4 regions of the Lederbergia sp. B243.17 genome follow, and region 1 is predicted to be linked to each of the others. Evidence: predicted binding sites of a transcription regulator. Region 1 holds the regulator's gene; each other region holds the start of a gene.
What was found. The regulator LexA, encoded in region 1, represses DNA repair genes until DNA is damaged. The targets are predictions, from matches to a motif close to CGAACATATGTTCG.
Positions count from the first base shown of each region.

Region 2: AC0TWI_RS10585 (YhjD family protein) is a predicted target of LexA. The motif match lies at 962-975, and genes of this name have one in related genera.
Region 3: AC0TWI_RS05410 (YhjD family protein) is a predicted target of LexA. The motif match lies at 1,163-1,176, and genes of this name have one in related genera.
Region 4: AC0TWI_RS01660 (YolD-like family protein) is a predicted target of LexA. The motif match lies at 922-935, and genes of this name have one in related genera.

Region 1 covers NZ_JBWBKF010000076.1:95,389-97,594, reverse strand. Annotated here, with positions in the region: gene spoIIP (stage II sporulation protein P) at 1-941, shown strand, start outside; gene lexA (transcriptional repressor LexA) at 976-1,596, opposite strand; gene yneA (cell division suppressor protein YneA) at 1,756-2,085, shown strand; gene AC0TWI_RS14475 (YneB family resolvase-like protein) at 2,093-2,206, shown strand, end outside.
Region 2 covers NZ_JBWBKF010000058.1:15,010-17,215, reverse strand. Annotated here, with positions in the region: gene AC0TWI_RS10590 (hypothetical protein) at 1-482, shown strand, start outside; gene AC0TWI_RS10585 (YhjD family protein) at 529-900, opposite strand; gene AC0TWI_RS10580 (hypothetical protein) at 1,027-1,248, shown strand; gene AC0TWI_RS10575 (LexA family protein) at 1,248-1,460, shown strand; gene AC0TWI_RS10570 (hypothetical protein) at 1,796-2,113, shown strand.
Region 3 covers NZ_JBWBKF010000034.1:74,168-76,373, reverse strand. Annotated here, with positions in the region: gene AC0TWI_RS05415 (S9 family peptidase) at 1-1,005, opposite strand, end outside; gene AC0TWI_RS05410 (YhjD family protein) at 1,196-1,579, shown strand; gene AC0TWI_RS05405 (glycoside hydrolase family 2 protein) at 1,675-2,206, opposite strand, start outside.
Region 4 covers NZ_JBWBKF010000019.1:21,654-23,859, reverse strand. Annotated here, with positions in the region: gene AC0TWI_RS01670 (recombinase family protein) at 1-262, opposite strand, end outside; gene AC0TWI_RS01665 (LexA family protein) at 460-672, opposite strand; gene AC0TWI_RS01660 (YolD-like family protein) at 675-878, opposite strand; gene AC0TWI_RS01655 (YhjD family protein) at 996-1,367, shown strand; gene AC0TWI_RS01650 (hypothetical protein) at 1,536-1,757, shown strand; gene AC0TWI_RS01645 (N-acetylmuramoyl-L-alanine amidase) at 1,925-2,206, opposite strand, start outside.

The sequences.
Region 1 (2,206 bases):
TGGCAATGGAGTCGCGAGCCCTTCACTCCGTCCTGCCTGAGATGGATGATGTCTCTTTTACAAAAAGCACGCTAGAATTTCTGACCCATTTGAACGTCAGCGATATCCGCACGTTTCTCGTAAGCGAGATTCCGGGGCTGCAGGCAGCGATGCCGAGACAGCTTGTGGCAGGTGATGACGACGAGTTCGGCCACCTTCCGATCGAATCTCCTGTTCCCCCCGATTTCGGAGACTGGGAGAGCAATGAAGACAAGGAAGCGCCTGTTCAAGAAAAGCCTGAACCTCCTGCTAATCCGGCTGCCTTGATATATCACACTCATACAAGAGAGTCATATCTTCCGTTTAAGCCAGGCGTAACAGACATCAATCAAGCCTTCCATATGGAGAAGAATGTAACGTTATTCGGCAAACGTCTTGGAGAAAAGCTGGAGGAAAAAGGGATAAAAACGCTCGTCAATACGGATGATGTATCAGACATCCTCAATCAGCGGGGAATGACCTATAGTCAAAGCTATAAGGTATCAAGAGAATTGGTGACGGAAGCACTGGCGCAAAACAAGGAAGTTCAGCTTGTGCTCGATATTCATAGAGATACAGCTCGAAAGGATAAAACGACTGCCATGATCAATAATATCAGTCATGCAAAGGTGCTGTTCATCGTCGGAACCGGCCACCCTAATTATGAAAAAAACCTATTGTTTGCAGAAAGGCTGAACAGTTTACTGAAGGCGAAATATCCGTCGCTCTCTCGAGGCGTATGGGACAAGCCGCGTGATTATTACAACAATGGGATATACAACCAGGACCTTGCTGAAAAATCAATTGTCATCGAACTGGGAGGGGTAGACAACACGCAGGATGAACTGAACCGGAGCGTCGACATACTGGCAGAAGTGATCAGTGAATATTACTGGGGAGAAGCCGTTGAGGCAAATAACTAGAATAAGAGCCTGAATGTATATTCAGGCTCCGATATCAATGGATTTGATGTCTATATAGGGCAACAACTTTGCCGAGGATGGAAACAGATTCCAAAATGATCGGTTCCATCGAAGAATTTTCCGGCTGCAGGCGGAAATGGCCCTTTTCTTTATAAAAACGCTTGACGGTCGCTTCGTTTTCTTCCGTCATCGCAACAACGATGTCGCCGTTGCTTGCAGTCTGCTGCTGGCGGACAACCACATAGTCGCCATTATGGATGCCGGCTTCAATCATACTTTCCCCGACGATTTCCAGCATGAAGATATGCTCATCAGCCGGAACGAGATGATCTGGCAGCGGAAAATACTCTTCAATGTTCTCAACAGCAGAGATCGGAATACCTGCCGTAACTTTACCGACAAGCGGCACGTTGACAATATTATGCTTTGGAACCTGTTCATCATCCAGTTGAAGGATTTCAATCGCACGGGGCTTAGTCGGATCCCTTCTGATCAGGCCTTTGCTTTCAAGCCGGGCCAGGTGACCGTGCACGGTCGAACTGGAAGCAAGTCCGACTGCTTCACCGATTTCTCTGACCGAAGGCGGATAGCCCTTGGATTTCACCTCGAGCTTAATAAAATCCATGATATCCTGCTGCCTTTTGGATAGCTTCATTTCTTCATCACGCTCCGCAATTCTTTTATTATCCACATTATAGCATGGTGAGATTTGGAATACAAACATAAGTTCGAACAAGTGTTGACAACAAACAAGTGTTCGTTTTATAATCAAATCAATACATACGAACAAATATTCGATTTTGGGGGATTGGATATGTCTATCATTTGGAAAAAATATTCTTTTGTTATTTTGTTTTTCACTGCAATCGTGCTGATGGCTGCATACTTGGCTTTCCAGGAAGGGCAGGAGAAGAACCGATTTGATACAATAACTGTGAGACAGGGTGAAACATTATGGGAGCTTGCCGACCAGTATGCAGAGAAAGCTGGCATGCACCGCGCCGAATTTGTTGAGAAGGTCCGGCAAGAAAACAATCTGGCCGGAAGGATGATTAAAGACGGCGACTCGATTGTAATTCCTGCACCGCCGGAGAGCTGGCATTCAGGTGAAAGCCAGCTCGCGTTCAGCGCTAAAAGGAAGTGACAGCCAGATGAAAGTGATCATATATTGCCGGGTCAGCACGGAAAAAGAGACACAGGAAACCTCCCTTGCCCGGCAGGAGGAGGAATTGACGGCCGCAGCCCGTGCCTGGCAGTTTGAAGTG
Region 2 (2,206 bases), on a different contig from region 1:
TTAAGGTAGATATAACAGAAAAAAAGCATTACCCAAGCCAAGCTGTAGTTAGAGGTACAGATTCCAACTGGGTCAATGCTTCAACGCAGACCATTAAAGATATTATTGAGCATGCCAAACCTCAAGAGAATTTCATTTTGAAATATAAACGTATACTTGTCTTTCTTACTTCGCTTGTCATTTCGTTCCTGACGGTCTTTACAGTTGTTCTGGTTCTTGCATTTCTTGAGAAACTTGGCTTGTTAAATATTAAACCATCAAACAATAATGGAATTATATTTCTTTCCGTTTTGATCGGACTCGCTTCTCTTCTTTGGTCGTTTTGGCTTGATAAACAGATCGATGAGTTATGGCCAAGCATTGAATTTAATTTTGGGCCAGAGCACTTTCAAAAAGCCAAATTAAAAAGACGTGTTTATGGGATATTTATAACCATGATTTTGTTACCTTTGTTGTTTCTCATTTTAGGAAAAATATTGTAGGTAGATTTATCGACAATATGATCGCCCGGTACTCTGCCGGGCTTTTTTATCCAAACTCAATCTCCCTCTGCTGTGCTAAATAGTGCAGCAATAATTCCTCAGTCCGATTCCGCAAACGAGGATTAAAATAATTGTGCTGTTCCTCGTACCCTCTGTAAACAAATATGTACATTGTGAAAGCCTCATCTGATTTCAGTCGTTCCACCTTGATTTTGTTCTGATATAAATACCTTTTTGCATGAGCTAAATCCTTATGTACTATCCCCATTACGTCCTCGACTAATTTTATATATGGGTCCCGAAACTTAAATGGACTCGCGCTAAACACTTTTTTATCCCTTTCCAAAACAGTTAATACCATTGGCAAATATATCGCCTGTTCGATAATGTCCCGATCCTGTGTAGGTATTCTCGTCATGCCGCCAGCCCCTATTTTATAATGATTGATTCCATTCTAATCAAAAAACAGGGAATTGACAAGAACGTTTGTTCGTGAAATAATGCGAATATAGAACGTGTATCGACAGCGGTTAGGAGTGATAAGATGGTTTTCAAAAACAATCGCTTTTACGAAAGCGAAGAAATAGACGCGGCCATCGAGTTCCACAAGAAAATAAAATTTATATGTGCGGATCCAGAAAAGACAGTGATTGGACATATCCACTATGCCAATTATAGGGACAAATCTTTTTATATTGCGTGCGAAGATGAAAAGTTTAGAAAGATACCATTCAACAAAATTACATATGTGGAGGTACTGCAGTGATGAGTAAATTGACTAAAAGGCAACAAGATATTTTATCTGCAATAAAGGGATATGTGGAGGAACACGGTTACTCACCGTCTTACAGGGAAATCACTGATTTGATTGGTATAAGGTCCGTATCCACAGTATGTACACATTTGGATCAACTAAAGCGTAAGGGATATATTAACTTTGCTCCTGGCCAGCCTAGAACGATTTCAATAATTGCCTGACACAAGAGGCATATCTCGCACAACTTCCCATATAAATGTACAAGGCGTCAGACAGACGTCAGGGAAGGGGAGAGATTAATTGTACAGACCGACGGTTCGGTATCATGACGATTACAAAAATTATGTAGATGGTATGTTTCGGGCGACAACGTTGGATCGCAATCAAATCATTAGGGCGGCCCTGTTCATGGCGGCACATTCGCCAGAGTTTTACCAGTTACTAAAACCATATCGGCGGGCTGACATCCCTCTCCCCCGCCCTGCTTGGCGCGCATCTGACCATGTTTATTTTATGGAGAGTGACCCAAAAAGCAGAGAGGGGAGAGGGAGCGAATATGCTATCCCAAGAGGAAAAGAAAAAGTTGATGTGGATGATGTTGCTGGACAGTCCGGAGCAATCAGAATGGAAACAGTGGAACAAACCCCATCAGAGGAACACAGACGTAAGCGACCGGTTGAGGGACGATCTCGGGAGATTCGCCATACAGGAGGAGGAGGAATACGGATCCGATTATGTTGAGCGGAGAATCCGGCTTGTCAAGCAACCGGAGACGTACGGATCATATGATGTAGAGGAGGATAATGCGTCGGGATTGAGGGCTTTGGTTGTGGTTTTCATAACGATTGCTTTTTTCGTTGGGCGATGGCTTTAGTGTGTAAAATTTGTGTAAAAAAATATCAAAACGTGCCGGATTTTATCGTATTCATGTCGGCAAAGAAAAATAGAAAAAAGACCCGCTAACGCT
Region 3 (2,206 bases), on a different contig from region 1:
GAAGTAAATTCCTGTATTTCCCTGGTCAGTGACCTGGAAATAAAAACTCTTGCTGTCATCGAGCCACTGAACTGCAGGCATAGTTACCCCCTGCAGAAAATCCGCTACCATGAAATCGCCGGCAGGGGCATCCAGCCCGTCCGTCATCGACTGGAGCGACTTTTCAGCCGAATCGTAAACCCACACCTTCGCATGAGTCGCATTTTCAAACTCCCGCTCGCTGCCGAAGAAAGAGAGATAGCGGCTGTCAGGAGACCAGGACGAATGGTAGAACATACCCGTTCCGCCCGTTACCTTCTCCGTTGTGCGGTCCTCGGTATGAAGCAGGAACAGGTCGTTCGAGAAGGAAAAATCAGTATCCTCCGACAAATCAGCAGTGTAGGCAATGTATTTGCCGTCCGGAGACCAGGAACTGAGCTGATGATGTTGTTCCCCTTCTGTTACTAGCGAAACTTCTCCAGTTTCCAGTTCAGCAATCGCAATTTGCGTATATTGGCCGAGATCCAAAAATCCTCCGGCATCAGATTTATGCTTCATTTTCTCTATTTCAAGCGGTTTCGGCTTTTTCTCTTCCTTCTTCTTCTCCTCAGTATCATGGATTGAATCGTCTTTCCCCAGCTTCACATTGAAAGCGATCTTTCCGCTGCACTGCGACCAGACAGGATTGGACGCTCCGTTTTTGACATTTGTCAGCTTTCTCGCTTCTCCGCCTGCTTTCTCAAGTACATAAATCTGCGGCTTTCCGCTCCTTGTCGAGACAAAGGCTACTTTGCTGCCATCCGGAGACCAGGAAGGTGCGCTCGTCTTGTCTTCACCAAAAGTCCATTGGGCGGTTTCCTTACGGCCGAGGTGGATATGATATAAGTTGGAAACATAATCATTTTTCTCTTCGTCGATATGTGTCCCGATATAGACTACCTCTTCTCCATCTGGTGACAATTGCGGAGAGGCGACTGATTCCAACTTGTACAGATCTTCTGGCTGAATCCCTTTGCTGTTGTTCATCTACTTTCACCCTTCGTTTATGTAAATTTGCTTCCGTCATTAATATTTCGCCACCCAAAGTAATTTTCCTGCTTGTTCTTTTGAATTTTTTAGAAAAATTGAATCATCCTATGAATACAGCTTGCTATTTGGCCGGTAACTCAGTAAAATAAAGATTCGAACATACGTTCTATAAGAGAGGAGGCTGTTTATGACACGAATACCGAAGCATGAGCGCGATATGATTGAACAGGCCATTTACTTGCCGATGCTCCTGACCGTGCTCAACCGCGATTTGCTCGTCGTGCAAAAGAGCCCTTTCAAATTCAAGCAACCGTATTTGGATCTGATTGAGGAAACGATGCGGGCTGTACAGGCGGACTTAGCGGAAACACGGAAATTCCTGTTCAGAAACGGCATTAAAGTGGAGCGGCTAAAATCGGATGAGGCCTTTACGATGTACATATTCTTATACAAAGGGTACGAGGAACAGCATAATTATTTTAACCCGCGTCTGCGCAACCGCACCGAAGAGTTGATGCACTACTACCTGATCGAAAAGCCCTCCCGTAAAAACAAAGAAAAGAAAGCGTAAAATCGCTTTCTTCTCTCTTATGAATAGTTGTCCTTTAATCCTTTTCTTCCGGATTGGCGGATTCTGATGTTCATATCTTTTTGTTTCAGGTGTCTTTAGTACGAATGGAATATTTCCTTTATTTTCCCATAAGAAAGCTTTTCTCTTCTATAAATATCGACTAACCCTTTATTATTTTGGGACTTTGGCCTTCCGTGAAACCAGCCCTTGTCTACCCTGCAATCTGCATACTGCCAGATAATCACACCGCTTAAATCTGCATCAGATAAAATAGAAGTTACTTGTTCCGTTAAGGCATGCTGCTGGTATTCTTCAGTCCACTTTTCCCGATTATTACTTCTAAAACCATAAATTGCGCCGGCCCCTATTTCGCTAATCAGTATTGGTTTACCTGCTCCAGCCGTATTATTAACGAAATTTTTAAGAGCGCTCAGTGAATCTTTTACCGGTGTATCATGATACCAACGCGGATAGATATTAAAAGATACAATATCAACCAGGTCCAGACACAAGTCGGATCCTATATACGCTTCAAGACTGGCAAAGGATACAGGACGGCTGGAATCCAAGCTCTTAATAAGTTCAATCTGCCTGGCATAGCAGGATCTCCCAAACTCTGTGTTGCTC
Region 4 (2,206 bases), on a different contig from region 1:
AAACGATTAATTGGTTCATTAGTTTGCGTGATAGCCGGTCAGGATCGTAACAGATCACTTCATCGATGAGACCTTCTTTGATATCATCCCGAAGCTTCATAAGGGCCGGACGGTCCAGGAACTCTCCCGAAAAGCCGTCGTCGATATACTCCATCACATCATTGGTTTTCGCCTTCTCCCTGCATTGGGCGAGCTGGTCCTCCAAGCTGTACCCCTTCTTGGCCTGCTCTTCCGTGGATACCCGGACATATACTGCCTTCATTTCCCATTTCCTCCTTATACTTCTTGTACAGATAATCATAGCAACTGGCCCTGATATTGTCAGTAGAAGTTCCAGGTATTATTTCGACATGCATCTCGCATACCCCCTTTATAGAAGGTATGCAGTAGCTGCTTGTCCACTTGTCCAAAAAGAAGACCCAGCAATCCGCCAGGTCTTTTGGTTACATCATAGTTATTTTAGGCAATTATCGAGATTGTTCTAGGTTGACCGGGTGCAAAGTTAATATATCCCTTACGCTTTAGTTTATCCAAATGTGTACATACCGTAGACACGGAGCTTATACCAACCAAGCCAGAAATGTCCCTGTAGGATGGGGAGTAACCATTTTCCTCTATATATCCTTTTATTGCGGATAAAATATCCTCTTGCCTTCTGGTCAATTTATTCATTGCTATAATACCTCCATGCAAATAATTATATTGAAGGGTATTTTTTCAAACCCATCATTTTCATTTACTACATGAAAACTTTCGTCTACATCATTAAGGTAATGAATAAGCCCAATCACTGTTCTTGCCGGATCAGAACATATAAAAGTTATCTTTTGATGAAACTCAATAGCTGTATAAATCTCATCGCTGATATCCTTAATCATTTTTACGCTCCTACCGGTTTGTGTCATTAATAAGATTATTACACGAACAAACGTTCTTGTCAATTTCCGGTTTTTTTATTAGAATGGAATCAATCACATTAAATAGGGGCTGGCGGCATGACTCGGATACCAACACAGGATAGGGATATTATCGAACAGGCAATATATTTGCCGATGGTATTAACTGTTTTGGAAAGAGATAAAAAGGTGTTTAGTGCGAGTCCGTTTAAGTTTAAGGATCCATACTTAAAATTAGTCGAAGACGTAATGGGGATAGTACATAAGGATCTGGCGGATGCAAAGAGGTATATGTATCAAAATAAGATTAAAGTGGAGCGCTTGAAATCAGATGAGGCATTCACAATGTACATATTTGTATACAAAGGGTATCAGGAAGAACACAATTATTTTAATCCCCGCCTGCGGAATAGGACAGAGGAATTATTGCTACTTTATTTAGCTCGGCAGAGGGTGATTGAGTTTAGTTGATTAGAGCCCTGGCAAACCGCCGGGCTTTTTACTAATTAACACCTATTTTTATGAAACAGCTCTCTTTTTACCTTTTATTGTCTAATTATTATCAATTTTGTAAATAAAGGAGGAAATTAGACCTATTCACTCGAATGAGGTAATAAAGAGATGAGGGAGGATAATTTATTGAGAGATTTGAAAGTTTGGGAAGATATATACCAAGGTCAGAAACTAAAATTCAACATCGCTGCTAGGATACGGAACGAAGAAATGGTCGACGAATGGAAGCATATTGATGAATTCGTTAATCCTTTATTATCCAAACATACGATTAGTCAAAGAGCACTGATGGAATTTATGGGTTACAACAACATGTATACCTTCCCCGTCATCGTCTTAATGCCATGAGTAAAGACGATTTAATACAGATACTCCTTCTATATCGAGGTATTTACAGCAGATTACTAGATGAGGTTGAGGAGCATAAAAGAAGAGAGTTTAAACTGAAATTAGATGAGATATATATGATAGGCGAAAAGAAATAAAGTGGCCCAGCAGAGCACTGGGCCTGTTGTTTATTCCTTCACCCTTGCAGGCTCTTCAATTAAAGCTTTGAAATTATTCCGAAGCCGATTGACCACGATGGCCGCCTCTTGCCTCGTCATAAACGCCTGCGGCCTGCTTCGATCGAAATAACCATTCTCGCTGGCTGTTTCCCAATCTTCCGCAGCCCATTCGCTCACACCGTCATTGTTGCTCAACTTTTTCTCTAAGGCGGCCACTTGCTTCTGTAGTTTCGCAATTTCATCTTTCATCGCTTCCTCATCCTCCTTCATAGAAGCTGCCGAATAAACCGG